One region of the Pseudoalteromonas qingdaonensis genome, then DNA from elsewhere that is predicted to be linked to it. Evidence: predicted binding sites of a transcription regulator. Region 1 holds the regulator's gene; the other holds the start of a gene.

Region 1 (15,907 bases):
GGATGTCACAGCCGTAGATAAACAAGGGCGCGATGTCACCAATAATAAGATGGCCATTGCCGGCATGCGCATCAATAAGCTCGACCCCTTGGGGCCTGCCTGGCAAGCGGGTATAAAAGAAGGCGATATAGTTATTCGTATGGGTGGCCACTCGGTCAGCAATATACAACAAAGCCTTGAGCGTATTGCCAATACTAACCCGGGCACCGAACTGGAAGTCGAACTCTACCGCGATGGCGAGCTACATAAGCTCAAGGTTACCGTGGCCGAGCTGGAAACTCGCATGTAATGCAATTGACAATAAAAAAGCTGCCATCGGCAGCTTTTTTATTGTTCGCTATTTGTTAACTCGCTTACGCGCTTAATATTTGCGCCTAACGCGCTCAGCTTATCTTCGATATGCTCATAGCCTCTATCAACATGATAGATGCGATCCACACGAGTTTCGCCCTCGGCGATAATGCCGGTCAGAATCAAACTGGCCGAGGCACGCAAGTCCGTGGCCATCACTCGCGCACCGCTTAGTTTCGGGGTATCACCACAAATGGCAGTATTGCCCTCAAGGCGAATGTCTGCGCCCATGCGCTGCAGCTCAGGCACGTGCATAAAGCGGTTTTCAAAGATGGTCTCTGTGATAATTGCACTACCCTTGGCTACCACGTTTAGGGCGGTAAACTGGGCCTGCATATCGGTCGGGAAACCTGGGTGCGGTAAGGTTTTAATGTTTACCGCTTTCAGTTCACGCTCACGCATATCCAGATAAATGGTATTTTCGGTGACCTCAATATGGGCATTGGCTTCACGCAGCTTTTCTAGCACCGGCTCTAGGCTCAAATGATCTGTGTTCTTACAGAGGATATCGCCTTTAGCCATGGCTGCAGCAACCAAGAAGGTGCCGGTTTCGATACGATCCGGTAAGATGGAGTGCTCGCAACCACCTAGACGCTCAACCCCTTCAATCTCGATGCGGCTGGTACCGGCACCGCTGATCTTGGCGCCCATATTATTCAGGTACTTAGCAAGATCGCTGATTTCAGGTTCGCGGGCGGCATTTTCCAATATGGTTTTACCTTCCGCTAGGGTTGCTGCCATCAGCAGGTTTTCCGTAGCGCCAACACTCACGGTATCCATAAAGATTTCCGCGCCTTTAAGACGGCCATCAACCTGTGCGTGGATATAGCCGTTTTCCACTTCAATCTGAGCACCCATGCGGCGCATGCCTTGAATATGGATATCGACCGGACGGGCACCTATGGCACAACCGCCAGGCAAAGAAACCTGAGCCTTACCAAAGCGAGCCAATAAAGGACCTAGCGCCAATACCGAGGCGCGCATTTGCTTTACCAACTCATACGGCGCCACTATGCTGTCAACCGTACCACCATCGACAATAAGCTTGTCGTCTTGCCAATACACCTCGGCACCCAGCTCTTTTAGCAGGGCTTCCGTGGTAGTGATATCGCGTAGTTTGGGAACATTGCTAAAGCAGCTTTTAGAGTCTGCTAATAGGGCTGCGAATAGAATGGGCAGGGCGGCATTTTTCGCCCCGGAAATGGTCACCTCACCGCTTAACGGGGTGCCACCTTGAATAATAAAATGGTCCATTGCTGTGCCTGTTATTGCGGAAGGATAAATTTGCGTTCACGCTGCCACTGTTCTGGCGTAAAGGCACGAATAGTCACAGCATGTATGGTGCCATCTGAGATTTGCTCCATCAGTGGCTTATAAACCAACTGCTGTTTTTTAACCGGGGTTAACCCGTCAAAGCAGTCACCCACGGCTATCACCTGATAGTGGGTACCTTCAACTTTAACTATTACTTCTTCGAGCCCTAGCTCGTCTTTCAATAAAGCTTCAACTTGACTGCTTTGCATTATTCTCACTCAAAAATTTTGTCGACCTGACCCAGTTGCATCAACTTTTGCAGCTGTTCAGGGATATGCTGTAGTCGCAACTCTTTACCTTGCTTATGAAGCTGCGACAAGCTGTCTAATAACCAGGCCAACCCAGCGGTATCAACGTGACTAACGTCATTTAAATCCAGTGCTACCTTGGTACTGCTACTAGCAAGCAGTTGCTGTACTAAGGTCTTATCGGCAACACTATATCGGGTTAATTCACCACTGAGTGTAAACTGGTCATCACTTTTTTGTGATAAGGTCAGGCTACTCATTGCCACCTTCACCACGAAACTGAACTGGCAGTTTACTTTTCTTCTCTAGTAAATCAATGACATGTTCAATGCCTTCCTGGCGTAAAATGCCATGCAGCTCACTTTGTTTGGCATCAAGCAGGCTAATGCCTTCGGCTATCATGTCATAAGCGCGCCATTGATTGCTATTATCCTTACGCACTTTAAAGCCAATATCAATGTCTGGCTTGCCTGGGTCTTTAATCGTGGTTTTCACCACTACCACAGTTTCATTACCAAACTCTTTCGCAGGATCGAATTCCACGGTTTGGTTAGTGTATTGGGTAAACACACCGGCATAAGTGGCTACCAGGTAATCCTTAAACACATCCATAAAACGCTTAATATTGTCGATCGCCTGCTTTTTTTCCTCAGGGTCTTCGATATTGCGCGCCTTTTGAATATAGCTTGCCAGTACACGATAAGAGGCATACTTATAATCGACATAAGGAAGAAGCTCTTCTTCCACTATCACTTTTAGATGTTCTTTATCGGCGGCAATCTTGCTCTGGTCATGTTCGATACGCTTAAAGGTTTGATCGGCAACCTGGCGCACCATTTTATATGGATCGCTTAAATCGACTTCCGCCGCCTGCGCCTGGGGCGCCAGCAGTAAAAACAATCCTGCTACGAAACTGAAAACCTTATCCATAACTGCTACTCGCTACCTTGATTGAATAGAAACTGGCCAATTAGCTCTTCCAACACCAAGGCTGACTTGGTATCGGTGATCATATCGCCGTCCTTTAACGCTTTTGACTGCACACCAAAAATGGCGTCAATTGATAACTCATCATCTTGTTGCGACTCAGCCACGGCATTGCCCAAACAGGCCTGCTGCGCTTGGTTGCTGGCAATAGCCGGGTTAATACCCAAGTACTGCTCACCTAAAATGCCAGATGTAAGAATAGACACCGAAGTGGCATCGGAAAACTTACATTCATAGGCGTTATCTATGGCCATATAGACCACAGGCACAAACTCACTAGGGTGCACCTGAATAGTTTCAACACGGCCGATAACTACCCCGCCCACCTTGATAGGTGCTCGAGTTTTTAGTGATCCTATATTTTCAAACTTAGCCTGCAATGAATAAGTGCCATTACTGCCGCTTAAACCGGCATTTGCCACCTTGAGCGCCAACATAACGAACGCAGCAACGCCCATAGAGACAAACAAGCCGACCAAAATTTCAATTGTTCTCGAATTCATGGTGTTAATCCTTTAGCCGCCAAACATTACGGCGGTCAAAATAAAATCGAAGCCAAGCACGGCCAGTGAAGAATGGACAACGGTTTCCGTTGTCGCTTTGCTGATCCCTTCCGATGTGGGGACGCAATCATAACCCTTGTATAAGGCTATCCAGGTCACCACCAGGGCAAATACACAGCTTTTAATTAGGCCGTTAAGTATGTCTTTCTCGAACGACACCTGCGACTGCATAATTGACCAGAAACTACCGCGGTCAACGCCAAGCCAGTCAACGCCGACTAAATGCGCTCCTAAAATAGCCACCGCAGAGAAGATGAGTGCCAGCGCCGGCATGCTGATCATACCCGCCCAAAAGCGTGGAGCAATCACCCGCTTTAATGGGTCCACCGCCATCATTTCCAAACTGGTAAGCTGCTCTGTGGCCTTCATCAAACCGATTTCTGCGGTCAAGGCACTACCGGCGCGTCCGGCAAATAAAAGCGCCGTCACTACAGGGCCGAGTTCACGCAGTAGGCTCAGTGCCACCAAGGGGCCCAAACTGTCTTCAGCGCCATAATCAACCAGTACGGTATAGCCTTGCAGGGCTAATACCATGCCGATAAACAAGCCGGATACCACAATAATAATCAGGGATAAAAAACCCACCATGTAAAGCTGGCGGATCAGCAGCGGCGTGCCCTTACGAAAGTTAGGCATGCTTAATAAGGCGCCCAACAGCATGTAAGTAGCACGGCCCATAGAGGCGAAGCGGCTCAGGGTTTTATGCCCCAGGCGCTGCCAAAATTCGAGCAAGGCTGACATTATGACATTAACTCCTGCTCATAAGGCTGAGCATCAAAATGAAATGGCACAGGACCATCAGACAAGCCCTGTAAAAACTGCTGCACCAGAGGTGATTCATGCTGGCGCAGCTCATCCGGGCTGCCACAGCCTATCACCCCTTTTTCAGCGATGATGATCACATGATCGGCAATGCTCATCACCTCGGGTACATCATGGGTAACGATTAAGGACGACAGCCCAAGGACATTATTAAGCGAGCGGATCAACTTCACCAGCACGCCCATGGAAATGGGGTCTTGTCCGGCAAACGGCTCATCGTACATGATAAATTCTGGGTCCAGGGCAATGGCACGGGCTAGTGCTGCACGACGGGCCATACCGCCAGAAAGTTCGGCCGGCATCAAGTCTTTGGCACCGCGCAGACCCACGGCTTGCAGCTTCATCAAGACAACAAGACGGATCAATTCTTCGCTTAGTTGTGTATGTTCACGCAGCGGAAAGGCGATATTGTCGTACACCGACATATCGGTAAATAAGGCGCCACTTTGGAACAGCATGCTCATTTTCGTGCGCGCCTTATACAGCGCCGCGCGATTCATGCTAGGAATACTTTGACCTTGAAAAAGAATATCGCCACTATTTGGCTTAAGCTGACCACCGATCAGCCGCAGCAAGGTGGTTTTACCTATACCACTGGGGCCCATAATCGCAGTGATCTTCCCCTTGGGAATGGTTAGGCTCATATTCTGATAGATAACACGTTCCGCGCGTTTGAAGGTAACATCCTTGATTTCAACGATTGGTTGCGACAAGTCGCTCTCCCACTATTTTTCCGTCATGTGACCCGACATTTTAAAGTTTTTTTGCGCCGAGGGAAAAAAGAATCTGTAAAAATTTGTAAGATCATTCAACAAAGCTGTAATGACGACAAATTAGGTGCGTTTTTTTACACAATTACAACGGCTTTTGATACTATTTGCGCCAGTATTTTTTCTAACTCATTGGCTTTGCACTCATGCTCACTTCTTTTGCCATTCTCGTCGCCGGTTTTGTCGCTCTCGTTTGGAGTGCCGACCGCTTTGTCTTTGGCGCCGCGGCTTTAGCACGCAACCTTGGCGTACCCGCTTTAATCATAGGTTTAACCGTAGTCGCCATGGGCTCTTCTGCCCCGGAGATGATGGTATCAGCGTCGGCAGCACTGGCTGATAAAACCGATACTGCGGTGGGTAATGCGGTGGGCTCAAATATTACCAATATTCTGCTGGTGCTGGGTATCACTGCTCTATTACGCCCGCTGTCGGTGTCCTCGGTGACAGTTAAACGGGAAATGCCCTTAGCTTTTGTAGTCTCAATAGCCGCCTGGTACATGTTTACCGACAACTATTTTTCCAGTGTAGAAGGCTGGTTGCTACTAGCCGGCTTTGTCGCCTTTATCACTTTTCTTATCATTATTTCGCGCCAGCAAAAAAATGCCGAGGACGACCCCTTTGTCAGCGAAGCCTGTGATGAAATCCCTAAAGATGTGAGCACCAAAGCCGCCTCCCTATGGTTGATTGTGGGCCTGATACTACTGCCAGTCAGCTCGCATTTTATCGTTTCTTCGGCGGTGGAAATCGCTCAATTCTTTGGTCTTAGCGACCTGGTTATCGGCCTTACCATTATCGCCATTGGTACCAGTTTACCTGAGCTTGCCGCCTGTGTAGCCGGCGTGTTGAAAAATGAAGACGACCTGGCCCTAGGTAATATCGTTGGCTCAAACCTGTTCAATATCCTTGCCGTGCTTTCCCTTGCCGGTATTCTTAACCCAGCGGTGATTGACCCGGCCGCAGCCAACCGCGATGCCCTGGTAATGATAGCCGCGACCATAGTATTAATTGCCATGAGTTTGAACTTTCGTGGTGCCAGACGCATCAACAGGTTAGAAGGAGGCATGTTGCTGGTCGCATTTTTTGCCTACCAAGGATATATTTTTAGTCAGATAGCATAGAGTAAGCGTATATGACACAAAGCTACATCGCTTCCGCCCAGCGGGTGATAGAGACAGAAGTTCTTGCCCTTCAAGAGCAGCTGCAACATCTTGACGAGCAGTTTATTCAGGCCTGTGAACTAATGAAGGCCTGCACCGGGCGCATTATAGTGGTCGGCATGGGCAAGTCTGGTCATATCGGCAACAAGATAGCCGCCACTTTGGCGAGCACAGGCACCCCGGCCTTTTTTGTGCACCCGGGAGAAGCCAGTCACGGCGATTTAGGCATGATCACCGCCCAGGATGTGGTGTTATTAATCTCTAACTCCGGCGAGACTCATGAGATTGTCAGCATCATCCCTGTAATTAAGCGCATTGGTGCAACCTTGGTGGCCATGACAGGGAATACCCAGTCAAGCATGGCCACCCTGGCAGATCTACATATCTGCATCGGCGTTTCTCAGGAAGCCTGCCCCTTGGGCCTGGCTCCCACCGCCAGTACCACGGCCACTTTAGCCATGGGCGATGCCATCGCCGTTGCCCTGCTCGAAGCCAAGGGCTTTACCGCCGATGATTTTGCCCTGTCCCACCCCGGCGGCAGCCTGGGTAAACGTTTATTGCTAACGCTTAACGACGTTATGCACAGCGGCGACAGCGTGCCACGCTCACATCAATCGCAAAGCATTAAAGAAGCCTTGTTGGAGATTTCCAGCAAGGGTCTGGGCATGACGGCGGTAATCAATGACGAACAACAGCTGGTTGGCCTCTTCACCGATGGCGACCTGCGCCGCGTGCTGGAGCAGCGCATAGATATACATAGCACCACCTTACTTGAGGTGATGACACCAAATTGCACCACGGCCACCGCCAATATGCTGGCCGCCGAGGCGCTTAATATCATGGAGCAAAAGCGTATCAACGGTCTTATCGTCATCGACCAAGACTCTCGCCCCATTGGCGCCCTGAATATGCAAGACCTACTGCGGGCGGGAGTGATTTAATGCAATTTTCCGATTTGTATCAGCCCATAGAGCAAGATGCCTGGCAAAGAGCTCAGGCGGTAAAATTACTTATCTGCGATATCGACGGCGTGTTTTCCGACGGTCGTATCTATTTGGGCAATCAGGGGGAAGAACTCAAAGCTTTCAACACCAAAGACGGCTTTGGCATTAAGGCTTTATTGAATAGCGGCACCCAAGTTGCGGTGATCACCGGCCGCCAGTCACAAATAGTGCAAACCCGCATGGAAAGCCTGGGCGTCCCTTATATTTATCAAGGCCGAGAGCATAAGCTCGACGCCTACGGCGAACTCAAGCAAACCCTTAATCTGAGTGATGAGCAGATTGCCTATATAGGTGATGATGGCCCGGATTTACCGGTAATGGAAAAGGTAGGTTTTGCCGTGGCCGTTAATGACGCCCATCCTTTGGTGAAACGTATTGCCCATTACACCACAATGCTGCCAGGCGGCTTTGGGGCAGTGCGTGAACTAACTGACCTGCTGATATTGGCCAAGGGCGGCAGCCTGGGCACTGAGGGTACCAGCTCATGAATATGGCGCGGGTGCTGATATCCATCGTTTTTATTGCGCTTATGGCCTGGCTATGGGCACCCTATTATATGCAATCGGAAAAAACGGTAACAAGCAGCAGCGATACCATTTCTATCCCGGATTATATTGCCACCGGACTTAGACAAAGCAGCTATAACGATCAGGGGGCGTTAAGCCACACAGTTTATGCTGAGCATATGGAACTCTTCGACGAGCTGGGTTTTACCCACTTCAAGAAGCCGGTATTTACTCTCTATAACGAAGGTGAACGCTGGCGTGTAACCGCCGATGAAGCGACACTCTACAATAACAATATTTTGATCTTGGAAAGCAACGTCATCGCCACCAATTTAATACCAGGGGCAATGATCGAAAAGGTCCAAGCAGCAGCTATCCAAATAGACATTGGTGCCCAACGTATGGAATCGGAGCAAAGTGTTGAGCTCAGGGGGCCAGATCTCCTGATCACAGGTCAGGGCTTGAAAGCGGATATCAATACAGAGATAGTGGAACTAATAAAACATACGCGAACGGTATATTATGACCAGTAAATTCAAAGCATTAATCATAGGTTTGGGGTTCGGAATTGGGGCTGTAAATGCCTGGGCGGAACAACCGAGCACGGTGACGGAAGTACAGATCGACGCCGATAAACAGCAGGCGCTGATCAAAGAAAATATCACCATTTTTGATAAAAATGTACACATTGTTCATGGTCAACGAGAAATCAAGGCGGATCGCCTTGAGGCCCACCGTCGCCCTGAGTTAGGTGATAACAAGCAGTTGCTGATTGCCACCGGCAACCCAGCCATCTACAGCGAAACCATGGAAGATGGTACGCAAATCACCGCTTCTGCCAAGGAAATCCGCTACGATGTAGCTACGCAAATGCTGCAGATTTCCGGCACTGCAAAAATAGCCATGGCCGATCAACAGATAATCGCCGAGACAATCAGCTATGATATAAACAAGCAGCTGATCAGTGCCGAAAAAGATAAAGATTCGAGCACTCGCGTAAGAACCACGCTCACACCGCAAAATGATGAGCAAGAAGAGAAGGAACAACCATGACCACGCTGAAGGCGCAAAAGCTGGCAAAAAGCTATAAGGGCCGTGAAGTGGTCAAGGATGTGGGCCTGGAAGTCAAAGCTGGCAGCATAGTCGGCCTGCTTGGCCCTAACGGCGCCGGTAAAACCACCACCTTCTATATGATCGTTGGCCTGGTGCCAAGCGACAAAGGGGTGATCAGCATAGACGAACAGGATATCACCCTGCTGCCCATGCATTCTCGCGCCCGTTTAGGCATAGGTTATTTGCCGCAAGAGTCTTCGATTTTCCGTAAATTGACCGTTTATCAGAACCTGATGGCCATTTTGGAAACCCGTAAGGATCTGGATAAAAGCGGCCGCGAGCGCGAGCTTGAAGGCCTGCTGGACGAGTTTAATATTCAGCATATTCGCGACTCCTTAGGCATGGCGCTTTCCGGCGGCGAACGTCGTCGCGTGGAAATTGCTCGCGCCTTAGCCGCTAACCCGAAATTTATTCTGCTCGACGAACCTTTTGCTGGTGTTGACCCTATTTCGGTGCTAGATATTAAGAAAATCATTGAACACCTCCGCAACCGTGGCATCGGCGTCCTTATCACCGACCACAATGTGCGCGAAACATTAGATGTATGTGAAACTGCCTATATCGTCTCCCATGGCGAGCTAATCGCATCAGGAACTCCCCAACAGGTATTAGCAGATCAAACCGTACGCGATGTATATTTAGGTGAGCAGTTTAGACTTTAATTACAAAAGGATTGTTAGAGTACATGAGGCAATCATTACAGCTGCGCCTAGGCCAGCAATTAACAATGACCCCCCAATTGCAGCAGGCTATCCGCCTGTTGCAGCTCAGTACTTTGGATCTCCAACAAGAAATTCAAGAAGCACTTGATGCCAACCCCTTGCTCGAAATCGAAGAAGAGCATTACGGCGATAACGACCTGCCGCGCGATAAAAACTCGGCGGCTGACAGTGATAGTGACACCCAAAACAGCACAAGCAATCAGGACGAAGTTGAAAGCGGCGATGCCCTCAACAATGACTCGATCAGCGATGATCTGCCCATGGATGTATCCTGGGACGAGTATATCAGTGCCGCACCGGTCGCTTCATCTGGGCCCATGCCAGATGATGAGTCTATTTATCAAGGCGAAACCACGGAAACCCTGCACGACTACCTGATGTGGCAATTACGCCTCACCCCTTTTAGCGCCATAGATGAAGCCATTGCCACCGCGATTATCGAAGCCATCGACGACAACGGCTTACTTACCGTTAGCACCGAGGACTTGCTCGACAGCATCAACCATGATGAGCTGGAAGAAGAGATTGAACTCGACGAAATAGAGGCCGTGCTTAAGCGAGTTCAAATGTTTGATCCTATAGGTATTGGCGCTCGCTCACTACAAGAGGGCTTGTTGATCCAGCTCAATCAATTTTCATCTCAAACCCCTTGGCTTAACGAGACGAAAGAGGTAGTTTGTAACTATATTGATTTGCTTGGTAACCGTGACTACCGCACCTTAATGAAAAAGACTAAGCTTAAAGAAGCGCAGTTAAAAGAGGTGATGACACTGATACACAGCCTGAATCCCAAGCCCGCCGCGACCATAGTACGCGAAGAGTCGGAGTATGTGATCCCGGATGTATCGGTGAAGAAGGTCAAGGGTCGCTGGAAGGTGGAATTAAACCCCGATAGCATGCCGAAGATACGTGTGAACGATCACTACGCATCCCTGGGTCGCAACTGCAAATCACAAAGTGACAGCCAATTTATTCGCTCTCACTTGCAAGAGGCAAAATGGTTTATAAAGAGCCTGGAGCAACGCAATGACACCTTACTTAAAGTAACTAATTGCATTGTGCAGCAACAACAGGCATTCTTTGAACATGGCGAAGAAGCAATGAAGCCAATGGTCCTTAACGACGTTGCAGAAATGGTGGAAATGCACGAGTCGACTATCTCTCGTGTTACCACACAAAAATACATGCACACGCCACGTGGGATCTTTGAGTTAAAGTACTTTTTCTCCAGCCATGTGAATACCGAGAATGGAGGTGAATGCTCATCCACAGCGATTAGAGCATTGATCAAAAAGCTAGTAGCCGCGGAAAATCCTGTAAAACCGTTAAGCGATAGCAAGATTACCGACATACTAGCAGAGCAAGGAATCAAAGTGGCTCGACGGACGATTGCAAAATATCGTGAATCGTTGGCCATACCACCGTCAAATCAACGTAAAAGCTTGATATAGACGTTAGACAAGAAGGAAAATGCTTATGCAATTAAATCTTACCGGTCGTCATGTAGAAATCACAGACTCTCTTCGCAACTATGTAAATAGTAAATTTGCCAAATTAGAGCGTCACTTTGACCACATTAATAATGTGCATGTTATTCTCGATATCGAGAAATTGAACCAAAAAGCAGAAGCAACTCTTCATGTAAACGGCGGCGAACTGTTTGCCACCGCAGAGCATCAGGATATGTACGCGGCGATCGATGGCTTAATTGACAAATTAGACCGCCAGGTAATCAAACATAAAGAGAAATTGTCTCGTCATTAAAATGAGCTTAGATTTACTTTTTTCCAAGGACTGCAGCAAGGCTGCGGTCCTTTTTAATAGCAAAAAAAGAATGTTGGAATACCTCTCTCAGGTAGCACACCAACATATCCCCCACCTCAGTGAGCAAGCCATACTGGACTCCCTTCTGGCTCGTGAAAAGCTTGGCAGCACTGGCATAGGAAAAGGGGTGGCTATTCCACACGGTCGCCTTGAAGGCATAGAGAACACCCTAGCCATTATTGTCACCAGTCGTGAAGCAATCAATTTTGACGCCATCGACAATCGCCCCGTGGATATTTTTGTGGCGCTGCTTGTACCAGGCGATCAATGCGAACAACATCTCAAGACCTTGGCGAAAATTGCTGATAAACTTAAAGATAAACAATTATGTAAGCAGCTAAGATCGGTCACCAGCGACCAGGAACTGTACCAGTTAATGGTTGTATAAGGCGCGACACGGAAAGTTCGGCTGAATGTACGGCTGAAAAGCCCGATTGATAAGTTCGAGTGTTTAACTTTAATGCCAGCATCTGGCTCGGCAAGGAGTGGATAAGTGGATTTAATTATTGTCAGTGGGCGCTCCGGTTCGGGTAAATCCGTCGCCCTGCATGTACTTGAAGATCTCGGCTACTACTGTGTCGATAATATCCCAGTCAACCTATTGCCCTCCCTAGTGCGCAGCGTGTCCGACAATTACGATAAAATTGCCGTCAGTATCGACGTTCGCAACCTTCCTAAAGAAGAACAAGAATTCAGCGATTTACTCGGTTACCTACCAGAGTTTTCACAACCGACACTCTTTTACCTAGACAGTGACGAGCAGACCCTGATCAAACGTTTCTCGGAAACCCGGCGCCTGCACCCCTTGTCGATGCAAAACCTGCCCCTGGACTTGGCCATACGCGAAGAAAAAAAACTACTGGATGTATTGATCACTCATGCCAACTTTATCATAGACACCAGTGAGTTAAGTGTGCACCAGTTGGCCGAGACGATACGTGAAAAGGTATTGGGTAAAAAAGACAAGCAACTGCTTATTACCTTCGAGTCTTTTGGTTTTAAACACGGCATACCAAAAAATGCCGACTATGTATTCGATGCCCGCTTTTTACCTAACCCACATTGGGAGCCGGAGCTTAAGCCCTTAACCGGCCTCGACCAACCGGTCAAAGACTATCTTGCCAGTCAAGGCATAGTACAAAAATTTACCTGGCAAATTCAAACCTTTATGCAAACCTGGTTGCCACACTTAGAGCGCAATAATCGCAGCTATCTGACCATAGCCATAGGCTGCACCGGTGGTCAGCACCGCTCCGTGTATCTGGCGCAAACTCTGGGCGAGCGCTTTATGGACACCCACCCTAACGTGAAAATTCGCCACCGCGAGCAGGAGGGTTAGACTTGATGGAAGCCACCTTTGTTATTCAAAACAAGCTGGGGTTGCACGCCCGTGCCGCCTCACAGCTGGCACAATTGGCAATGAACTTTGATGCTAAGATCACCCTGTACCAGGGGGAGAAAAGCGCCGAGGCCGACAGCGTCCTCGCCTTACTCTTGCTCGAAAGCGGCCAAGGTAAAGAAGTCAAAGTGGTGTGCGAGGGCAGCGACGAAGAAGGTGCGCTCGCCGCCATTGGGAAGTTAATCGCAGAAAAGTTTCACGAACAAGAATAACCCCTCATTTACCTTTGGTATCTTAGTCTGAGTTAAGGTAAACTTACTAAGCGCTTGTAAGTGCTCGCTTATCAGTGCGTTTCTTCCATTTTTATCGACAAGGGATGCCTATGCCTGAAGCCTATGAACAAGAAAATCCGCTGCAACCACTTCAAGAGATCACTGAAGCACTCAATAGCGGCCAATTTGTTCATGTACGTCGGCTTCTAGCAAAAACAGCGCCCTGCGACACCGCCCTTTTACTCGAATCATCGCCGCATAAAACCCGCTCCAAGCTTTGGGCCTTAGTCGATCCCGACGTTCAGGGTGACGTACTCGAAGAGCTGTCTGAAGACGTACGTCTTAGCATTATTGCGCGCATGGAGCCGGAGCATATTGCCGCGGCGACCGAGGACATGGACGACGATGATCTCGGTGAAGTACTACGAAGCCTGCCGGAGCCCGTTTATAAAGACGTAATCGAGGCGATGGACAGCCAAGATAGAGACAGGGCAACCACGGCGCTGTCTTATCAGGAGCGCTCGGCCGGGGCCTTGATGAACACGGATACCGTGACCATTCGCCCCGACGTTTCCATCGATGTCGTATTGCGTTACCTGCGCCTAAAAGGCGAGCTGCCCGAGGGCACGGATGAGCTCTATGTGGTCGATAAAGACAACTGCTTTTTGGGCTCATTGCCACTGACCGCCTTGCTAACCAATATGCCTGACGCCATAGTGCGTGAGGTAATGGACGAAGAATGCGAAGTCATTCCCATTAGCATGGACGAGTCAGAAGTAGCACAGCTGTTCGAACGTCATAACTGGATCTCAGCCCCAGTAGTGGATGATCAGGCCCATCTGCTCGGTCGTATCACCATTGATGATATCGTTGACGTTATCCGTGAAAGTGCCGAGCACAGCATGTTAAGCCTGGCCGGTCTTGACGATGAAGAAGATACCTTTGCGCCGGTTGTGAAAAGTACCAAGCGACGCTCGATCTGGCTGGGTGTAAACCTGCTTACCGCCATGTTGGCAGCCTTTGTTGCCAGCTTTTTCGAAACCACCCTGGGTATTTTACCCTTCTTAGCCGTACTTAATGGCATAGTGCCGTCCATGGGTGGCGTTGCCGGCTCGCAAACTCTGACCTTGGTTATTCGTGGACTGGCATTAGGCCATATCAATGAGACCAACCAAAAGTTCCTACTGACCAAGGAGCTGGCCATCGGTGCCTTGAACGGCGTACTGTGGGCGATACTTATAGGCAGCGCCATTGCCCTGTGGAAATGGGATCTCACCATAGGCCTGGTGATCGCCTTTGCCATGTTTATGAACCTATTGGCCGCCGGTATCGCCGGTGCAGTGATCCCATTAGTGTTAAAACGCATGGATATAGACCCGGCCCTGGCCGGCAATGTAGTTCTTACCACGGTCACAGATATAGTCGGTATCTTCGCCTTCCTCGGCACCGCTACCTGGTTCTTGATCTAGCCGCTCGGCCTTTACCGCCATGCTTGTAAGTCGGTCTTTGCCGCCATGGATGGCGGTAGTAGAGCAATGCAGGAGCATATTGCCGAAAAAGGCCGACGAAAGGGGAATCGTCTGGCACCATGTCGGCGCAGAGCACCAACCCCCACAGAAAAAGCTGGACTAAAAGTAAACACCAGTGTATCAGCCTGATCCCCTTACATTGTACCCGAAACGCGTTACGAGAAGCGTAATCGCCAGCACGACGCTGGCGAAAACATGCTCGGGACATGGCTGAAAGCGGAAATACAGGAGTGAACAATTTCACTCCTGCCGCTTGAAGGCGACGAGCTCTGCGAGGAGGGGGACCGCACTGTGCATGTGGGTTACCTTCATTTCTCGTAACGCGCTGAGGAAAAAGTGCAATGTTGGGGCGCCTTGGGGTTCTTAGGGGTGGTTGGCGTAAACCACCCCTAAGGTGCCGTCGTCACCACGACAAGTTCTAAATATGAAAAGGCACAGTCAAAATTCATTATTACGCAGCTCAGGAATATCCGTCAGGTATTGCACAAACTCCACCTCAAAACCCGCAGGGTCGATAAAATAGACATTGCGACGATAGGGATTATCTATCCCATCTTTAGCTATAGCGAACCCCGCATGCTGCAAGGCTCTATCACCCCATCGATATCCTGAGTGACATAGGCGAAATGCGCCAAGCCGGGTTGATGTCCTTCCAAGTCACGATTTTCACCCTCGCCGTTATCGTTCAGGGCAATGTAGTGGTAGTCATCGCCAAAGTGCAGCCAATTGCGCGGTTTACCGGACCAGGTACCTTCGCCCTTGCTGCGTACCTGCCAGTGCGGGAAGGCGGCGCGATAAAAACGCAGCGAATCATTGATATCCGTGACCACTAAATTCACATGCTCTAAGTGCATCACTCTCTCCTAATTTAGTTTTCATTTTTTAATTTAGGAAAGACTTTAAAACCTCAACTTAAGTTAAGGTAAAGCACAAAATGAAAAAAAGCGCCCATCAGGCGCTTTGCAATTATTTGCTACAGCAACGAGGATTACTCGCCGGCTATCTGCATTTGCTCAATCAACACTGAGCCGGTAAGCACACCACCGCGCGGGTCGATGTCACCACCTATGCCGACTATGCCCTTAAACATGTCTTTCAGGTTACCGGCTATGGTAATTTCACTCACCGGATACTGAATTTCACCATTTTCAACCCAGAAACCAGCGGCACCGCGGGAGTAATCACCTGTCACTGTATTAACACCTTGGCCCATCAGCTCGGTCACCAATAAACCACGACCCATCTGCTTCAGTAGCGCCTTTAAATCCTGGTGCGTTTGTTCCACCAGCCAGTTATGAATGCCACCGGCGTGACCTGTTGCCGTCATGCCCATTTTGCGCGCCGCATAGCTGGCCAGAAGATAGGTTTTTAGCTCACCGCTGTGAA
Region 2 (15,907 bases), on a different contig from region 1:
GGTGGCGCCTTGGTCATAAGCGGGTCGCTCTTGTCCGGCGCTGGCTTTGCCTGAACGCTTAATTCTTTACTCTCACCTTGAGTGCCCAACAAGGAGGCGGCCTTTGGCGTCCCCACCCAGCCTTCGAGCTGCTGCGTTAATGCCGCTAAGTGCTTAGGTTCGAGGTTTTGCTCCTGAGCAAATTGCAGTACCTGAGCACTGAGTTGCTCACGCTGAGCCGGTGTTAATTGTGCCATAGCCTGCTGAAATTGCGGCGGTAGCGCTTTTAATTCAAACTTCACGGCACCGACTGCCAGGGTCGCTGCCTGGGTTTCTTGTACTAAACCTGTTTTAACTAAATCTGCTGAATCCGGTGTTTTTAATTCAGTACTGGTATTAAGTTGGGCAAACAACTGCTGATAAAAGTCACTCTCGGTTAACCCTGCTGCGTCTTGATTGGCATCGGCGAAGCTCTCAACTGAGTTCTCATCTGGGCCGTTTTGCGCCTCCATGGGAGCAATACTTGTCGCACTTGGCGTGGGTGCATTAGCTTTATCCGCATTTTCCAACACGGAAGTCGATACCCACTCTCGTTCCGGCGTTAATTCCTTGTCTGTTTCCTCAAGGCTTGGCGCTGGCTGAGCTATCTCTGCAGCCACTAGCTCAGCATCAGGTGAGGCCTCAGCTGAGACCTTGGCGTCCACTTTACCCTTGTCGGCGGCATCCTGCGCCTGCTGATAGGCATTGGCAAAGCTCGGCGTTTGCTCTTTTAGGGAGTCGATAGCCAAGTCTTCATCACCGCTTTCTAAGATGCGCGGCGATGCGATGTCGCCAGGGGTAATTTGGATGCCAGGCATGGCAAGGGACTCAATAAATGTCATGAACAGACCCTCAAAAGGTGGCAAAGCACTGCCGCTTTAACACCGGGAATAATAAAACTGATCTGTTGACTGCAATATATGCACCAGTTTTGACCCTGTCCGTATAAAGCACGCATTACTTAGGAGCTCGAGCCCTGCGCCAGCCGCCTGGCAAAAAACTGATTGATACTGAATTCGTCCAGCATTTTTTGCTCGGCTTTAGCCATGGCCACTTGCTTTTGCTGTTCTTTTTTAGCGATTAACTTAGCCACAGCTTCACTGCGAATGCGTTGCTGTTGCCACAACTGCTGACGTTGCTGCATAACTCTTTTGGCGGTTTCCACCGTTTGCGACTGCTGAGCAATGGCCTGCTCTATTTTGGCAATAAAATTCTGATAATGACTAAAGCCAGCGCTGGATAAACCGGCCTGAGCCTTGCTCATAAGTTGACTCATATATTCGCTGCGAAACTGGGTAAGACCCTGCAATTTTTGTTGTTGCAGCCTATGGTGCTGCTGAGCCCCAAGAAAGTCGGCGCGCAAGCGCTCTTCCTTATCGCTTTCCAGTTTATGCAACACCACGAGTTTAGCCACGCGTGCCTCCTTGTCCGAATAACACGGCTAATGAATGCAGACACTCATCGTAGGGCACCACATCTTTCATGCCCTGGCGTAAAAATTGATTAATCATGGGCATCATATCTATGGCCTGATCCAACATGGGATCTGTGCCCTTTTGATAGGCGCCTAAGGTGATCATGTCTTTATTTTCAGAATACATGGCCATCACCTGCTTCATTAATCGCGCCTGCTGCATATGCTGCTCGGATACTACCTGAGGCATCACCCGGCTGATGGATTTTTCCACATCAATGGCGGGGTAATGGCCGCTATCGGCCAGCTCGCGCGATAATACAATATGGCCATCGAGTATAGCCCGCGCCGCATCGGCAATGGGGTCTTGCATATCATCGCCCTCGGAAAGTACGGTGAAAAATGCGGTAATAGCACCTTGCCCTTCGCCGCCGTTACCAGCGCGCTCAATAAGTGCCGGTAATTTGGCGAATACCGAAGGCGGATAACCCTTGGTGGCCGGAGGCTCGCCCACCGCCAAGGCAATTTCCCGCTGTGCCATGGCATAGCGGGTAACAGAGTCTAACAGCAGCAAGACATTTAAGCCCTGATCGCGAAAATACTCGGCGATGGTGACCGCGCTCTCGCAGCCCTTTAAGCGCATCAATGGCGAGGCATCGGCGGGCGCTGCCACTACCACGGCACGTTTACGTCCTTGCTCACCTAAGATCTCTTCAATAAATTCTTTCACTTCGCGACCACGCTCACCAACCAGACCCACCACTATCACATCGGCGGCGCTGCCTCGGGTCATCATCCCCAGCAGCACGGACTTACCCACGCCACTGCCGGCGAACAGGCCCATACGCTGGCCCTGCCCTACGGTGATCACTGAATTAATGGCGCGCACACCCACATCCATAGGCTGGCTAATAGGACGACGCGCCAAGGGGTTAATATTGTTTTGGGCAAAACGCGCATGGTGCTCGGTGCGCAAAGGCCCAAGCCCGTCCAAAGGGCGACCCAAACCGTCCACCACCCGGCCAAGTAAATTCATGCCCACCGGCAAGCCGGGCTTTTTCGCTTGCGGGATCACCCGCGCCCCAGGTAACACCCCGGAGATACGGTCATTAGGCATCAAATACAGAATATCGTCGTTAAAACCCACCACTTCGGCATCGACCATGCCCTGATTGGTTTCCACCTGGCACAAACTGCCAATGGCCGCATGCAGGCCCTTGGCCTCCAAGGTTAAACCCACCACCCGGGTAAGGCTGCCGGCCACCGCCACCTGAGCGGGAGCAATGGCGCTACGCTTGCTTTTAAGGCGCTGTGCTAGGGAGTGACTCATGGCTAATCCTGCCCTTTCACCGCCACGCCGGCGTCTTGCAAAAAGCCGCCGATCACCTGTTGCAGTCGCTGCGACAGGCTCATATCTATGGACGAGCGCTGCTGCTTAATATGACAGCCACCGCGCTCCATGGTCGGCTCGCTTAACAATTGCCAATGGCGATTACTCAGTTGCTGCTCATCGAAATGGCTTTGCACCTGAGCCAGGTCATCGGGGTGGAGATAAATCTGACACATGGCCTCATTGCTTGGCAGTGCATCCGTGGCTGCCCTAAGGGCAGCGAGAATAATATCCGGGTTAGTGCGAATTTCACTAAGTGTCACCGCCTTGGCCAGTTCGCTGGCTAAAAACAGCAGTTCCTGTTCAACTTCCTGATCCAAACGTTTGGCCGGTTCATCAAGTGCCGTCAACAGCGATTTAAGTAAAGCTATCTGATCATCAATTAACGGCTTGGCATCGGCGACACCCTGCTCCTGACCCAGTTGCTGGCCTTCCTTAAAGCCCGCTTCCTTACCTTCGCTGACACCCTTTGCAAAACCATCTATATAACCTTGCTCATGGCCTTGTTGCAGCCCTTCTTCATAGGCATCCTGACGGATCTGCTCCAGCTCTTCCATGGTCAGTTTGGGCAGTTCAGGCTCCTGCGCTGTGTGTATTTCCTCATCACCAGCCTCTTGCTCACTGGCGTGATATAACTGCTCTAACGGGGTGCCAAATGCGGTCGAGCGCCCCTGCAAAGATTCAGCACTGGCGGTAACATCGGGAATGGGCCAATGCTGCAGCAGCTCTTCGGCGGCTTCGCTTGCCTCCAGCGGACGCCCTCGGTGCAATTTAGTGTCCTGCATGGCTTAGAGGAACTCCTCGCCGCCACCGCCACCGAGCACCACTTCGCCGGAGTCGGCCAGGCGTCGCGCAGTAGAGAGAATTTCTTTTTGTGCCGCTTCCACTTCACTGATACGCACCGGCCCCATGGCTTCGAGGTCATCGCGCAGCATATCGGCGGCACGTTTAGACATATTGCTCAGTATCTTATCTTTAAGGCCGTCATCGGCGCCCTTAATGGCTTTCATTAGTACATCTTGCTGTACTTCGCGCAGAATCGACTGAATACCTCTGTCATCAACATCCATCAGGTTTTCAAACACAAACATAAGATCTTGAATTTGCTGCGACATTTCTTCGTCGTGCTCGCGGATGGAGTCCATCAGCTGACCTTCGATATTGGTCTCCAGGTAGTTCATAATGTCCGCCGCCGCTTTGAGGCCACCCATCTTCGCCGCCTGGGCACCGGCCTGACCGGCAAATTGTTTCTCCATGATCTCGTTCAGTTCTTGCAGCGCCGCCGGCTGTACTTCTTCTAGATTGGCGATACGCATGGTTAAATCGAGACGCACTTTTTCCGGGAACTGAGAAAGAATTTCCGCACTTTGCTCCGGCTCCAGGTAGGACAAGACTATGGTTTGGATCTGCGGGTGCTCGTTGCGAATAATATTGGCCACCTGCTTGGAGTCCATCCATTTGAGTGAATCCAGACCTTTGGCACCTGAGCCCATAACGATTTGATCGATAAGGCTAGCGGCTTTATCTTCGCCCAGCGCCGCGGTCAGCGCTTTTTTGATAAATTCCTCAGACTGGAAGCCTATAGTGCTAAATTGTTGGATTTGTTCGATAAACAAATTATGTACGGCACTGATTTTATCCTGACTTAAATCCGCCAATTTGGCCATGGTCATGCCCACCTTTTGCACCTGTTTGGGCTCTAGGTGTTTAAGAATTTGCGCTGCGTCTTCTTCAGACAGACTCAAGAGTAAAATCGCCGCTTTTTCTACCCCTTCAAGCTTCTCAACATTGAAGGTACTAGGAAGTGTTTGTTGTGCTTCAGTCATCTTCGTTTAACCACGCTTTTACTACTTGAGAGGATAATTCCGGCTCATTAGCCACTAAGGCACGCACCGCTTTTAACAAGTCTTCATCGCCATGTAAGTCCGGCAACTGCAAGGTGCCGTCCGGTGAGAAACCTACCGAGGCTGAGTCGAAATCCTTATTGAGCATTTCTAAGGTGTTATCGCCAATATCGACGCCCGAGGTCAGCGCTTCTTCATCATAGGCTTCTAGGGTGTCGTCCGGGTAAATCAAGCGCTTCAGCATAGGGCGTACCACGGCGACTATCAAGACGATAATAACCAGAGCCCCTAGAGCCAAACGCACCAGCTTCATAAACCAGTTTTGCTCCCACAAGGGTAGCTCAGCGGCTGCGCCTAGGTCTTCACGAACAAAGGGCACACTCACTACCTCAAGAGCATCACCTCGTTGCAAATCAAAACCCACACCGCCTTGGAGCAGGCGGCGAATATTATTAAGCTCCTGCTCAGTGCGCGGCGCTGCACTTGCCTGACCTTCGGCATTGGCCGCCTGGCTGTAATCAACCGCGACGGAAACGCTGATACGACGGATCACCCCTGTTTGCTTACGCTTATGAGAGATGGTGGTATCCAGCTCATAGTTGCGGGTCGCCTCTTTATGAGTGCGCAAGGGCGCACTGTTTTGCGTCGTACTTTGCGTATTCGTGGCATTTTCTGGGATCGCGGAATTCACTGGTGGTTGATTGCTCAGGGCGCCGGGGATACCCGCAGCCAGACCGCCGATATTATTCTCTTCCAGGGTGGTTTCGCTGCGCACCGCCGGCAACTCCGGGTTATAGCGCTTTTGCGTTTCTTCTACGGCACTGAAGTCCATCACCAGGTCAACCTGAGCCGTGTAATTGCCCAAACCTACCACGGGGATCAAGATGCTGTCGATTTTTTCCAGGTATTCCTGCTCGCGCTGACGCTCGATTTCGTATTCTTTACGTGAACGTGCCGAAAGGGAGTTTTGCGAGCCGGAATTTAACAAGCGGCCGTTTTGGTCTGTGACCGTCACCCGCTCCGGCGATAAGCCTTGAACCGCTGAAGCGACGATATCAACCACGGAATCAATTTCTTCACTGTTGAGGGTGCGGCCCCTTTGCAGCGTGAGCACTACGGTAGCAGAAGGCTTTTTTTCCATTCGTGCAAAAACATTTTCTTTTGGCACCGCCAGCAATACTTTGGCGCGAGAGACCTTATTTAACTCTTCTATGGTGCGTGCCAATTGTTGCTCGCGAGAATGCTTAAGACGCTCACGCTCAAGGCGTTGAGAAACACCAAAACCCATGTCTTGCATCAGAATATCTGTGCCCGAGGTCGGGCCCTGGGTTAATCCCTCCCGTGTCATCGACAACTTGATATCCTGATACGCATCTTCGGGCACCATGATCACATTGCCGTTAAGCTCATAGTCAATTTTTTGTGCGTCTAAAAAGTCCAGGGTTTGGATCAATTCTTCCGTGGGCATTTTACCCAGAGGGCGCATTTCTGGCTGGCGTGCCCAGATAATGATAAAAATGGCAATGGCCAAGCAAATAGCAAGGGCGATGATCAAACTTACTTGGCGCAGCATATCCACGCCGCTCAGGGCACTTAAGTACCCCGACTTCTGTTCATGTTGCTCGCCTGAGCCAGTGTGCATATCGCCACCTGTGTCGGCTAGGGCGAGATCCGTTGATTGATTTGCTTGCGCCACGACTTTTCTCCGCTATCCGTTAAACAGGCATGTTCATTATGTCTTTATAAGCTTCCACCAGCTTATTGCGCACCTGCACCGTGGCCTCAAACGCCACCGAAGATTTTTGCGAGGCGATCATGGCTTCGGCAAGGGACACACGGCGATCCCCCATTTCCACGGCGGTAACCTTGGCTTTGGCATCCTGTTGCAAGCCGTTGACATTGTCTATGGCATTGCTCAGTAGCTCACCAAATTGCACCGATGCCGAACTACTCGGCTGAGGCATGGTTTTTAACGGGTTACGCGCTTGCGCTTCGAGTGCAAGGGACTGCATTTCCTGAAATAAAGAATTGGCTTGAACTTTCATCAAACTGGCACTGGTCAAATTAAACTTGAGCTGAATAAAGCATTAAGCGTGCCAACTAAAATAACCTTAAATTACAACTGGTTAAGATTTTTATTTCTTGGCGGTGATGAGTATTTAAACAACGTTAATTTGACGCCCATTTGCAAGGCTAAAGCCTCGCCTACAAATAACTGTAGGTATTGCCGTGTAGTCAGACTTTACCGCCAAGGATGTGGGTCAGACTTCAGTCTGACAATTGGCTCTTGCAAGGCTAAAGCCTCGCCTACAAATAACTGTAGGTATTGCCGTGTAGTCAGACTTTGCCGCCAGGGATGTGGGTCAGACTTCAGTCTAACAATTGGCCCTTGCAAGGCTAAAGCCTCGCCTACAGATAACTGTAGGTATTGTCGTGTAGTCAGGCTTTGCCGCCAAGGATGTGGGTCAGACTTCAGTCTGACAATTGGCCCTTGCAAGGCTAAAGCCTCGCCTACAGATAACTGTAGGTATTGTCGTGTAGTCAGACTTTGCCGCCAGGGATGTGGGTCAGACTTCAGTCTGATAATTGCCCTTGCAAGGCTAAAGCCTCGCCTACAGATAACTGTAGGTATTGCCGTGTAGTCAGACTTTGCCGCCAGGGATGTGGGTCAGACTTCAGTCTGACAATTGACCCTTGCAAGGCTAAAGCCTCGCCTACAGATAACTGTAGGTATTGCCGTGTAGTCAGACTTTGCCGCCAGGGATGTGGGTCAGACTTCAATCTAACAATTGGCCCTTGCAAGGCTAAAGCCTCGCCTACAAATAACTGTAGGTATTGCCGTGTAGTCAGACTTTACCGCCAAGGATGTGGGTCAGACTTCAGTCTGACAATTGGCCCTTGCAAGGCTAAAGCCTCGCCCACAACACCGAGCTACAGGGGCAGTTGAATGCCCTGCTCGCGCATTTGCGCTATCTTGTAGCGCAGGGTGCGTGGGCTGATACCGAGCGCTTCGGCAACATCTTTGCGCTTACCGTTAAAGCGCGCCAAGGTATCCATGATAATCTTATGCTCCTTGTTTTTAAGCTCATCTTTAAAGGTGGGCTCTTCGTCACCCTGCTCAGTCGCACTGGCTGCACCATAGCCTGATGGCTGTGGCGCGGCGCAAACACCAACAACCGCTGGACTGATAAGCTCCTCGATATAGATGGCATCGACATCAACTTCAGAGCCAACTCGTAAGATCAGCGCTCGCTGCATAACATTATCCAACTCCCGCACATTGCCCGGCCAGGCATGGCTTAACAACTTGCGTTTGGCCGCCTCACTCAGAGTTGCCGGCGCCTGTTTAGCCGATTGACAATGGCGCTGCAATAAATGCTCGGCCAGGGGAATAATGTCTCCGGGACGCTCACACAAGGGTAACCACTGCAATGGAAACACGTTTAAACGGTAATAGAGATCTTCACGGAACACCCCGGCCTGCACCGCTTCTTTTAAGTCGCGGTTGGAGGTGGCCAGCACCCGTACATTCAAACTAATGGTTTTACGGCTGCCAAGGCGCTCTACTTCGCGCTCCTGCAGCACTCGCAGCAACTTGGCCTGCAATCCCAAATCCATCTCGGTGATTTCATCGAGCAAGATGGTGCCGTTTTGCGCCTGTTCAAATTTCCCCGGGCAAGCGTTCACCGCGCCGGTAAAAGCGCCTTTTTCATAACCAAACAGGGTTGATTCGAGCATATTCTCGGGAATGGCGGCGCAGTTGATGGCAATAAAGGCTTCATTGGCACGGCCGGACTGGTCGTGAATATAGCGCGCCAGCACTTCCTTACCGCTGCCGCTTGGGCCCATGACCATAACGCTGGCATCGCTGTCGGCAACTTTTTTCGCCAATTCCAGCAGCGCCAAACTTTTGGCGTCCGCCACCACGGGGCCGCTGTTATTGCTGGTTTGAGCCGGCAAGTAGCGGCTCACCAGGTTGATCAACACCTCGGGGGCAAAGGGCTTGGCCATATAATCTATGGCACCCAAACGCATGGCCTCGACCGCATCGTCTATGGTGGCATAGGCGGTCATCATCAGCACCGGCAAATCCGGATAATTTAACTTAATACTTTTAAGCAGCTCAATGCCGTTAATGCCCGGCATCTGTACATCGCTGACCACCATGGCCACTGCCTGCTCTTTTAGCATCATGATCGCCTGCTCACCGCTGTCGGCGGCGATACATGGAATACCCGCCAACATCAGGGTGTCGGTCAACGCCTCTCTTAGGCCCGGGTCGTCCTCAACCACCAGCACATAATTACTCATATTTGCCCTCCTGTAGGCGGGTCTTAATTAGCGGCAGGCTCAGCACAAACTCGGCTCCGCCTTGCTCGTTATTAGTAACTGATACACGGCCTTTATGGGCGTTGAGCACAGATGACACAACGGCTAGGCCAAGGCCGGTACCCTGACGCTTAGTGGTAAAGAAGGGTTCGAAAATTTTTTGTTTTAGCTCGTCGCTAATGCCAGGGCCATTGTCGGCGATAATGATATCCACCATGTCGTCGCCCTGTGGGTTACGCCTGGCGCTCATGCTGATTTGCGCGCCACTGGCGATAACCTGCACACTGTTGTGAATAAGATTATTAATGGCGCTGGCCAAGGCGGTGCGGTTACCCATCACCTCGATATCCGGCTCCGGCAGCTCTACATTCAATTGAGCGCCATGCTCAATTAACATGGCCTCGGCGCCTTGTTTTACCTCGCTGAGCAGTTGCCCCAAAGACATGGGCTCAATCACCTGTTGCTCGCCGCTTTTGGCGAACAGCAGCATATCGTTAACCTGACTTTCCAGGTCTTTAAGACGCGACATCAACTTGCCATGAAAATGAATGCGGGATTCGCCACTAAGGCGCTCAGAGCCAAGATTGGCACCGTAGAGCATGGCCGCCGATAAGGGCGTGCGTACCTGGTGGGCCAAGGTGGCCACCATTTTGCCAAGCGCACTCAGGCGCTGCATATGGGCAACGCGCGCCTGCAACTGGCGGGTTTCGGTTAAATCCGTCATAAAGATAAGCTGGCCAGGCTCTGGTGTCAGGGCACGAATTTCCAGCTTGATGCGTCGCCCGTCTTTAAGCGACACCTCATGACCATCATCCTGTTGCGGGCGAAAAGAGCGCTGAATAATGCTAAACCACTTTTCCCCTTCTAGGGGCTCGCCGAGCATATCCATAGCTAGGGTATTGGCTTTGGCTATCATGCCCTGGGCATCAAGCACCACCACCCCGGCGGGCATGGTATCCACCAGATGGCTAAGCCAGCTGGCCTGCTGTCTCAGCTCGCTGAGCTCACCAACATAGGCCTCATGGGCCAGGGTCGAACTAAAATGTCCTGGGGAAAGAAACTGTGGGGTTATTGCGCTTGCCAAAGCCATAGCTAGGTACTCTAAAACTCCGAATAACAGCTAAAAAGCACAAAGCATACCAACTTTTATACCCTTTATTTTCATAGGGTTATGGGGGAAACATCTCAATCAAAAAAATGACACTTTATAAAAACACTTATCGGCATTGCTAATTGTCGGGCTTATCGGCAATTGCTCCTGCATTGCTCTACTGCCGCCATCCTTGGCGGCAAAGGCCGAGCTACAAAGCATCAGGCGGCGCGTTGCCCCCTAATCCCGATTAAGCTCATACTTCTTCATTTTCTCCACCAAGGTGGTGCGGCGCACGCCGAGGATCTCGGCCGCTCTAGCCACCACATAGTCGTAGCGCTCCAGAGCTTGGGTGATCAAGCTGACTTCAAGCTCGCCCAAATAATCTTTGAGCTTAATTCCGTCATCGGGCAGCAGACCCATATCGGCTTTGCCATTGCCCTCGCCTACGGTGTCTTCATCCTCATCGATAAAACCCTCACCAAAGATGTCGTTTAACGCCTGGCGCTCAAGCAATTCTTCTGGATACTCGGGTACAAAGGCTTCTACGTCTAAGTGCTGGTATTTACTTGGTAAATCGGGTACATCCACCACCTGATCCGGGAACATGATCAGCATGCGCTCCACCAGGTTGCCCAGCTCACGAATATTACCGGGCCAGGTATGGGCTTGCAGGCTAACGATGGCGCGGTCGGTAAATTTCACCCCTTGGCCGCTGTGCTGTTGCAAACGTTTGGTTAATTCCTTGAGCAGCAGACCGATATCCTCGGCACGCTCGCGCAGCGCCGGATTCTCGATGGGGAATACATTTAAGCGGTAGTAGAGATCTTCACGGAAGTCGCCGCTGCTGATCATCTCTTCCAGATTTCGGTGGGTGGCAGCGATAACACGCACATCGGCTGTAATGGCCTTAGTGCCGCCGACGCGCTCATAACTGCGCTCTTGCAGCACACGCAGCAGCTTAACCTGCATTTGCAACGGCATATCGCCAATTTCATCAAGAAACAGGGTGCCGCCCTGAGCCAGTTCAAAGCGCCCTTTACGCGCCGAGATGGCACCGGTAAAGGCGCCTTTTTCATGGCCGAAAAGTTCACTTTCTAACAATTCACCGGGAATGGCGCCACAGTTAACCGGCACAAAAGGACCCGAGCTGCGCTCGGAAAGTTGGTGGACATTGCGCGCCACCACTTCCTTGCCGGTCCCCGACTCGCCGAGGATCAGCACATTGGCATCGGTTTTCGCCACTTGGGAGATCAAAAAGCGCACATGATTGACTGCCTCGGTATCGCCCACCAGGCCATTAAAGGCTTTAGCATTAACCTTGCCATTACCGCAGGGTTTGAGGCGCAAATATTGTTGGCAGTCATGAAGCAGCACTGTGGTCTCGTCCTGAGCGAATGGCTCACAAATTAGACCTATTACATTGGCAATTTTCAGCAGTGGCTTAAGGGTTTGTCCCACCAATAAAAAAGGTAATTCAGGATGTGCCTGGATCACTTTTTCATGTTCGCCCTGACTCAGCGCTCCAAGCACTATAATGGCTTCCTGGTGCAGTTCAACCAGCTCGCCAAGTTGCTCCAAGGCAAGGATTTTATTAGCTTCACCCACAAAGGTTAACGCATAACTTAAACCTTGGGCACGACTGCCGTTGTCATCAAGAATCAGGATCATCCTAGCGCCATTCAATTCAAAATCAGTGGAAACAAAGCACCGATTGTATTGCAGTTAAGGGAGGATTCAAGTGCTATCGGCACTTTTTTGACATAGATGCCAAATACTCGTCATTCCTTTGCGCTAAAACAATAATTAAGCATTAGATTTCAAAATTTATACGCCGCTTCCCATAAATTTTCTGCACCTGTTCTCTTATTCTTGTAGAATATCCAACGTATAAAGAAGAATAAAATTAACGCCAAATTCGGCATCTTTTTTATTCTTGCGGGTCACACACTTAAGCTCTTGGCTTGTTTTTTGCTTATAACCTAGCCTAGCTTTGAGCATCAGGAGGAAATAATGGCTCATTCTTCGTTACAAAAATATCGCCAAGTTAAGGTAAGCAGCGTTGCCGAAATGACGCCGTACGAACAAGTCGGCCTAATTTTTACCACCATCATTGGCAAGCTAACGGCTGCAAAAGGCGCCATAGACCGTCAACACATTGCCACCAAGGGCACCGCTATCTCTGAGTGCATTACCTTGTTTGGTGCCCTGCAAGAAGCCCTGGATATGAATCAAGAAGGGGGGATCGCCGCCAACTTATATGAGCTCTATGATTATTGTAAGCGTCAGTTACTCGACGCTAATCAAAGCAATAACAAAGACACCCTTGATGAAGTTATCCGTCTAGTCAAAGAAATCAAAGAAGGCTGGGATTCTATTCCGCTCGAAGAGCGCATACCTAAAGCTGAGCAATAATGCCGAATTATAACGCTCTGAATGAATTGCTCATTGCATTATCAGAGCACATAGATAAAACAGAGATTGAGCTGGCCAGCCGAACGTTAATAGCTATTGACCAAGAGTTGAAGCATTGGTGTGAGAGTGAAACACCACCTCAAGAAAAAGAGTTATTAGCTATACAAGCCAAAATTTTAACTGCTACAGCTAAACTTAAAAACGCCAGAGACAAAACTCAGGCTGAGCTCATCAACCAGCGTAAATCACATAAAGCTATTTCAAAATATAAAGCAACTAAACGCTAATTAGCGTTTAGTTGCTTTCACATTCTTACTTTATATATTTAGCTTAGTTATATAACTGTAATCGATATAAATTGCGCGACTACAATTTAGGCAAAAAAAACGCCGATAATCTGGCGCTCAAACAATGAAAGGAATAAATTAATCGCTCTTTTTAACTACGCCAGGCATATTTTCGAGCTGAGCTTGTATATAGCTACTGGTTGAGTTCATTTGGGCTACAAGTAAATCCATACTATTGTACTGTGCATACAAACGAGACTCTAACGACTCCATTTTACGCGCAAATGCAATTCGCTCATCATCTAAGCCATCTAACTGAGTCTGTTTACTGTCGATTCTGTTTTGTACAATACCATCTGAATCTGTATAAAAACTCATTAGCTCATCAAAAGATTGCGCAAAGCCGCCTTCTTCGCTCTCACCTATAAAAAACTCTTGTACTAGGTCTACATCGGCTTCAACTTGCTCGTTTAGTCGTTCAGTGTCTAGGCTTAATTTACCATAACGGTCTGCTTCAACCCCAAGTTTAGATAACGACAAACTACTGCCATCGCTAAGGGTTACTTCACTGGTTAATTGCTGGCGAAGTTTTGACATTACCCCGCGAAGCATAGAGTCACCGGCCATCACACCAGCGCCATCTTCGCCTGATTTACCCAAGTTATTGCTAAGCTCAAGTAATTCGTTATAGCTTTCTATAAAGCTATTTAAACCGGCTTTTATATTATTATTATTTTCTGTAATTTTTAACGTGCTATCGTCGTCATTAGTGCCATGTGCTTTTTTGGCGGTGATGGTTACACCGTCAATAACATTTGCAAACTCGTTATCACTGCTTGTAACTGTTAAATTACCATCTATGGTGATAGAAGCATCTGTTGCAGCAATTACTTCACTAATGTTTGTCACCCCTAAGTCGGTGTCATAGGCTAGTGCCGATAAACCTGCCGCGTCGGTATTATTGCCATCTGCATCAGTTGCTGTAATTTTTATTGCGTTTTCAACACCACTGTTTTTTGCTGATAAAACTAAATGCTGGCCATTATCGTCGGTGATAATCGTTGCTGTTACACTATCGTTGTCTTTACTGTCGTTAATCGCATCACGAATTTCAGATAAGGTTGCAGTATCTGACACATCAATATCAAAACTATTCTCACCAGACGCTATAGTTAACGTCCCCTCACCTACTGCGACATCTTCTGCAAATGCACTTGACATCAATTTATGTTCAGTCGCAAGGTTGTTTACTTTTACAGAGTAGCCACCAGGCTGTGCATCTTTGTCAGAACTTAGAGTTACAAAATCATCACTACCAGAAATACTGCGCTTTTGGTAGTTATCAACTTCGCCTAGAGCTTCCATCGAGGTTTGTAATTTTTCAAGTGCAGATTTTAGTGCACCCGCCGCTGAAATATCTGTCGTTAGGGTTGCTTCTTTATTATTTAAACGCGAAGTAAAAGGGGTGCGCTCAACATTAACTAACGCATCAACAATATCTGATACTGCTAAACCTGAACCTAAACCATTAAATGAAATAGCCATAACACATCCTCTTAAATACTTATTTAAATCAAAGTAGCAAACAGTTAAGCTGTTTGATCAATTAAAAAACCTGCGGTTTCTGAAAGTTTAGCCACTAGGCTCAACACTTCTTCAGATGGGTATTGCTTTATTAACTCACCACTGTTTTTATCAACCACTTTAATAACATCACGGCCTGAATCTTCATCTACTTGAAACTGCAAACTACGATTCATTTCACCCAAGAAGTCCTGCAATTGCTGCGCCATCTTCTCAAGCTGTTCGCGGCCTAATTCGTCTTTTTCAGCACTTTCGTCCAACTTACGCTGCATTTGTTGATAATTTTGCTCGGTTTGCTGTTGTTGTGTATTTTCCGTTTTATTTGATTCATCAACCGCCGTTGCTGTTATTTGCGGGCTCGCAGCTAGCTTGTCGTCAGCTTTTTGCGGAGCCACTGCAAAATCAGGGCTTTGGGTTATTGCACTCATAACGCCTCCTTAAACATTTTACCCTATGGCTAATAAAACAAAAGGAGATTAGCGTAAGCCAATCTCCTTTTTATTTTAGTTAACTAATGCTGACTTAACCATTAGTTGTTGTACTAATCACACTATTAACCAATTAAGCTAAGCGCTGCTTGTGGTAATTGGTTCGCTTGCGACAAGATTGATGTACCCGCTTGTTGCAAGATTTGGTTTTTAGTCATTTGCGCAGTTTCTGTTGCAAAGTCTGTATCTTGAATACGGCTACGTGATGCAGATACATTTTCTTGAATATTTGCAAGATTACTAATGGTATGACCAAAACGGTTTTGCAAAGCACCTAAATCAGCACGTTGCTCATCTACCTGCTTCAATGCTGCATCAATTGATTCAAGCGCTGCTTGTGCCCCTGCTCCATCTGCCCCACTGATGTCAATTGAACCAACAGCGGTACCACCGGTAGCGCTATCAGCAGTGCCTAATGTAGCTGCACCAGGGGATGCAACAGCAGCAAAAGTTCCACCAGTTGCTTCAGAGCTGCCCGCAGTAAAGGCGGTTACTTCATTCGTTGTTGAAAAAGTAATAGAACCCGCCCCGTCTGAAATTGCACGCACACCCAAAGAACCTACATTATCATTTATGGCATCAATCATATCATCGGTGCCCGCACCAGCAGCAACTTCAAAACTGACTGATTTAGTTCCATCTGCATCAGTTACTGCAAACGTTATAGTTTCGGCTGCAGCACCTATTTTAGTAGCATCAAAATTTGCTACTGTAGCAGTTTTACCTTTCACAACACCTAAATCACTTGCTTTCATACTTTTTAAAGTCATTTCAATTGTTTCATTAGCATCAGAACCAACTTGAAAAGACCTTGTGCCGAAGTTACCATCTAAAAGTTTCTGACCACCGAATGAAGTTGTATCAGCTATACGTGTTAATTCTGTTTGTAATGCTTTAACTTCTTTTTGCAGTGAATCGCGGTCATCTGCAGAATTTGAACCATTTGCTGACTGAAGTGCAAGCTCACGCATACGCTGCAAAATACTTGTAGACTCTTGCATCGCGCCTTCAGCTGTTTGCGCCATTGAGATGCCATCATTGGCGTTAC

Evidence for each region. The regulator sigma-54, encoded in region 1, starts transcription at its own class of promoters, with help from an activator protein. The targets are predictions, from matches to a motif close to GTTGGCACGNNNNTNGNNT.
Region 2: the regulator sigma-54 is predicted to act here: its motif matches at 12,044-12,062, upstream of fliS (flagellar export chaperone FliS).

The regions. Positions count from the first base shown of each region.
Region 1 is NZ_JBCGCU010000005.1:101,798-117,704, forward strand. Features, by position in the region: gene WCN91_RS06305 (trypsin-like peptidase domain-containing protein) at 1-289, shown strand, start outside; gene murA (UDP-N-acetylglucosamine 1-carboxyvinyltransferase) at 328-1,605, opposite strand; gene WCN91_RS06315 (BolA family protein) at 1,617-1,874, opposite strand; gene WCN91_RS06320 (STAS domain-containing protein) at 1,880-2,173, opposite strand; gene WCN91_RS06325 (MlaC/ttg2D family ABC transporter substrate-binding protein) at 2,166-2,843, opposite strand; gene mlaD (outer membrane lipid asymmetry maintenance protein MlaD) at 2,849-3,403, opposite strand; gene mlaE (lipid asymmetry maintenance ABC transporter permease subunit MlaE) at 3,416-4,204, opposite strand; gene WCN91_RS06340 (ATP-binding cassette domain-containing protein) at 4,204-4,998, opposite strand; gene WCN91_RS06345 (calcium/sodium antiporter) at 5,202-6,173, shown strand; gene WCN91_RS06350 (KpsF/GutQ family sugar-phosphate isomerase) at 6,185-7,153, shown strand; gene kdsC (3-deoxy-manno-octulosonate-8-phosphatase KdsC) at 7,153-7,704, shown strand; gene lptC (LPS export ABC transporter periplasmic protein LptC) at 7,701-8,255, shown strand; gene lptA (lipopolysaccharide transport periplasmic protein LptA) at 8,245-8,775, shown strand; gene lptB (LPS export ABC transporter ATP-binding protein) at 8,772-9,497, shown strand; gene WCN91_RS06375 (RNA polymerase factor sigma-54) at 9,521-11,008, shown strand; gene hpf (ribosome hibernation promoting factor) at 11,034-11,321, shown strand; gene ptsN (PTS IIA-like nitrogen regulatory protein PtsN) at 11,323-11,769, shown strand; gene rapZ (RNase adapter RapZ) at 11,875-12,720, shown strand; gene WCN91_RS06395 (HPr family phosphocarrier protein) at 12,726-12,992, shown strand; gene mgtE (magnesium transporter) at 13,103-14,461, shown strand; partial or broken gene WCN91_RS06405 (VOC family protein) at 14,960-15,375, opposite strand; gene pmbA (metalloprotease PmbA) at 15,510-15,907, opposite strand, start outside.
Region 2 is NZ_JBCGCU010000007.1:813-16,719, reverse strand. Features, by position in the region: gene WCN91_RS07740 (flagellar hook-length control protein FliK) at 1-860, opposite strand, end outside; gene fliJ (flagellar export protein FliJ) at 980-1,432, opposite strand; gene fliI (flagellar protein export ATPase FliI) at 1,425-2,762, opposite strand; gene fliH (flagellar assembly protein FliH) at 2,765-3,607, opposite strand; gene fliG (flagellar motor switch protein FliG) at 3,611-4,648, opposite strand; gene fliF (flagellar basal-body MS-ring/collar protein FliF) at 4,641-6,362, opposite strand; gene fliE (flagellar hook-basal body complex protein FliE) at 6,382-6,711, opposite strand; gene WCN91_RS07705 (sigma-54-dependent transcriptional regulator) at 7,598-8,977, opposite strand; gene WCN91_RS07700 (sensor histidine kinase) at 8,970-10,085, opposite strand; gene WCN91_RS07695 (sigma-54 dependent transcriptional regulator) at 10,326-11,756, opposite strand; gene fliS (flagellar export chaperone FliS) at 12,099-12,500, shown strand; gene WCN91_RS07685 (hypothetical protein) at 12,500-12,787, shown strand; gene fliD (flagellar filament capping protein FliD) at 12,926-14,332, opposite strand; gene WCN91_RS07675 (flagellar protein FlaG) at 14,377-14,799, opposite strand; gene WCN91_RS07670 (flagellin) at 14,925-15,907, opposite strand, start outside.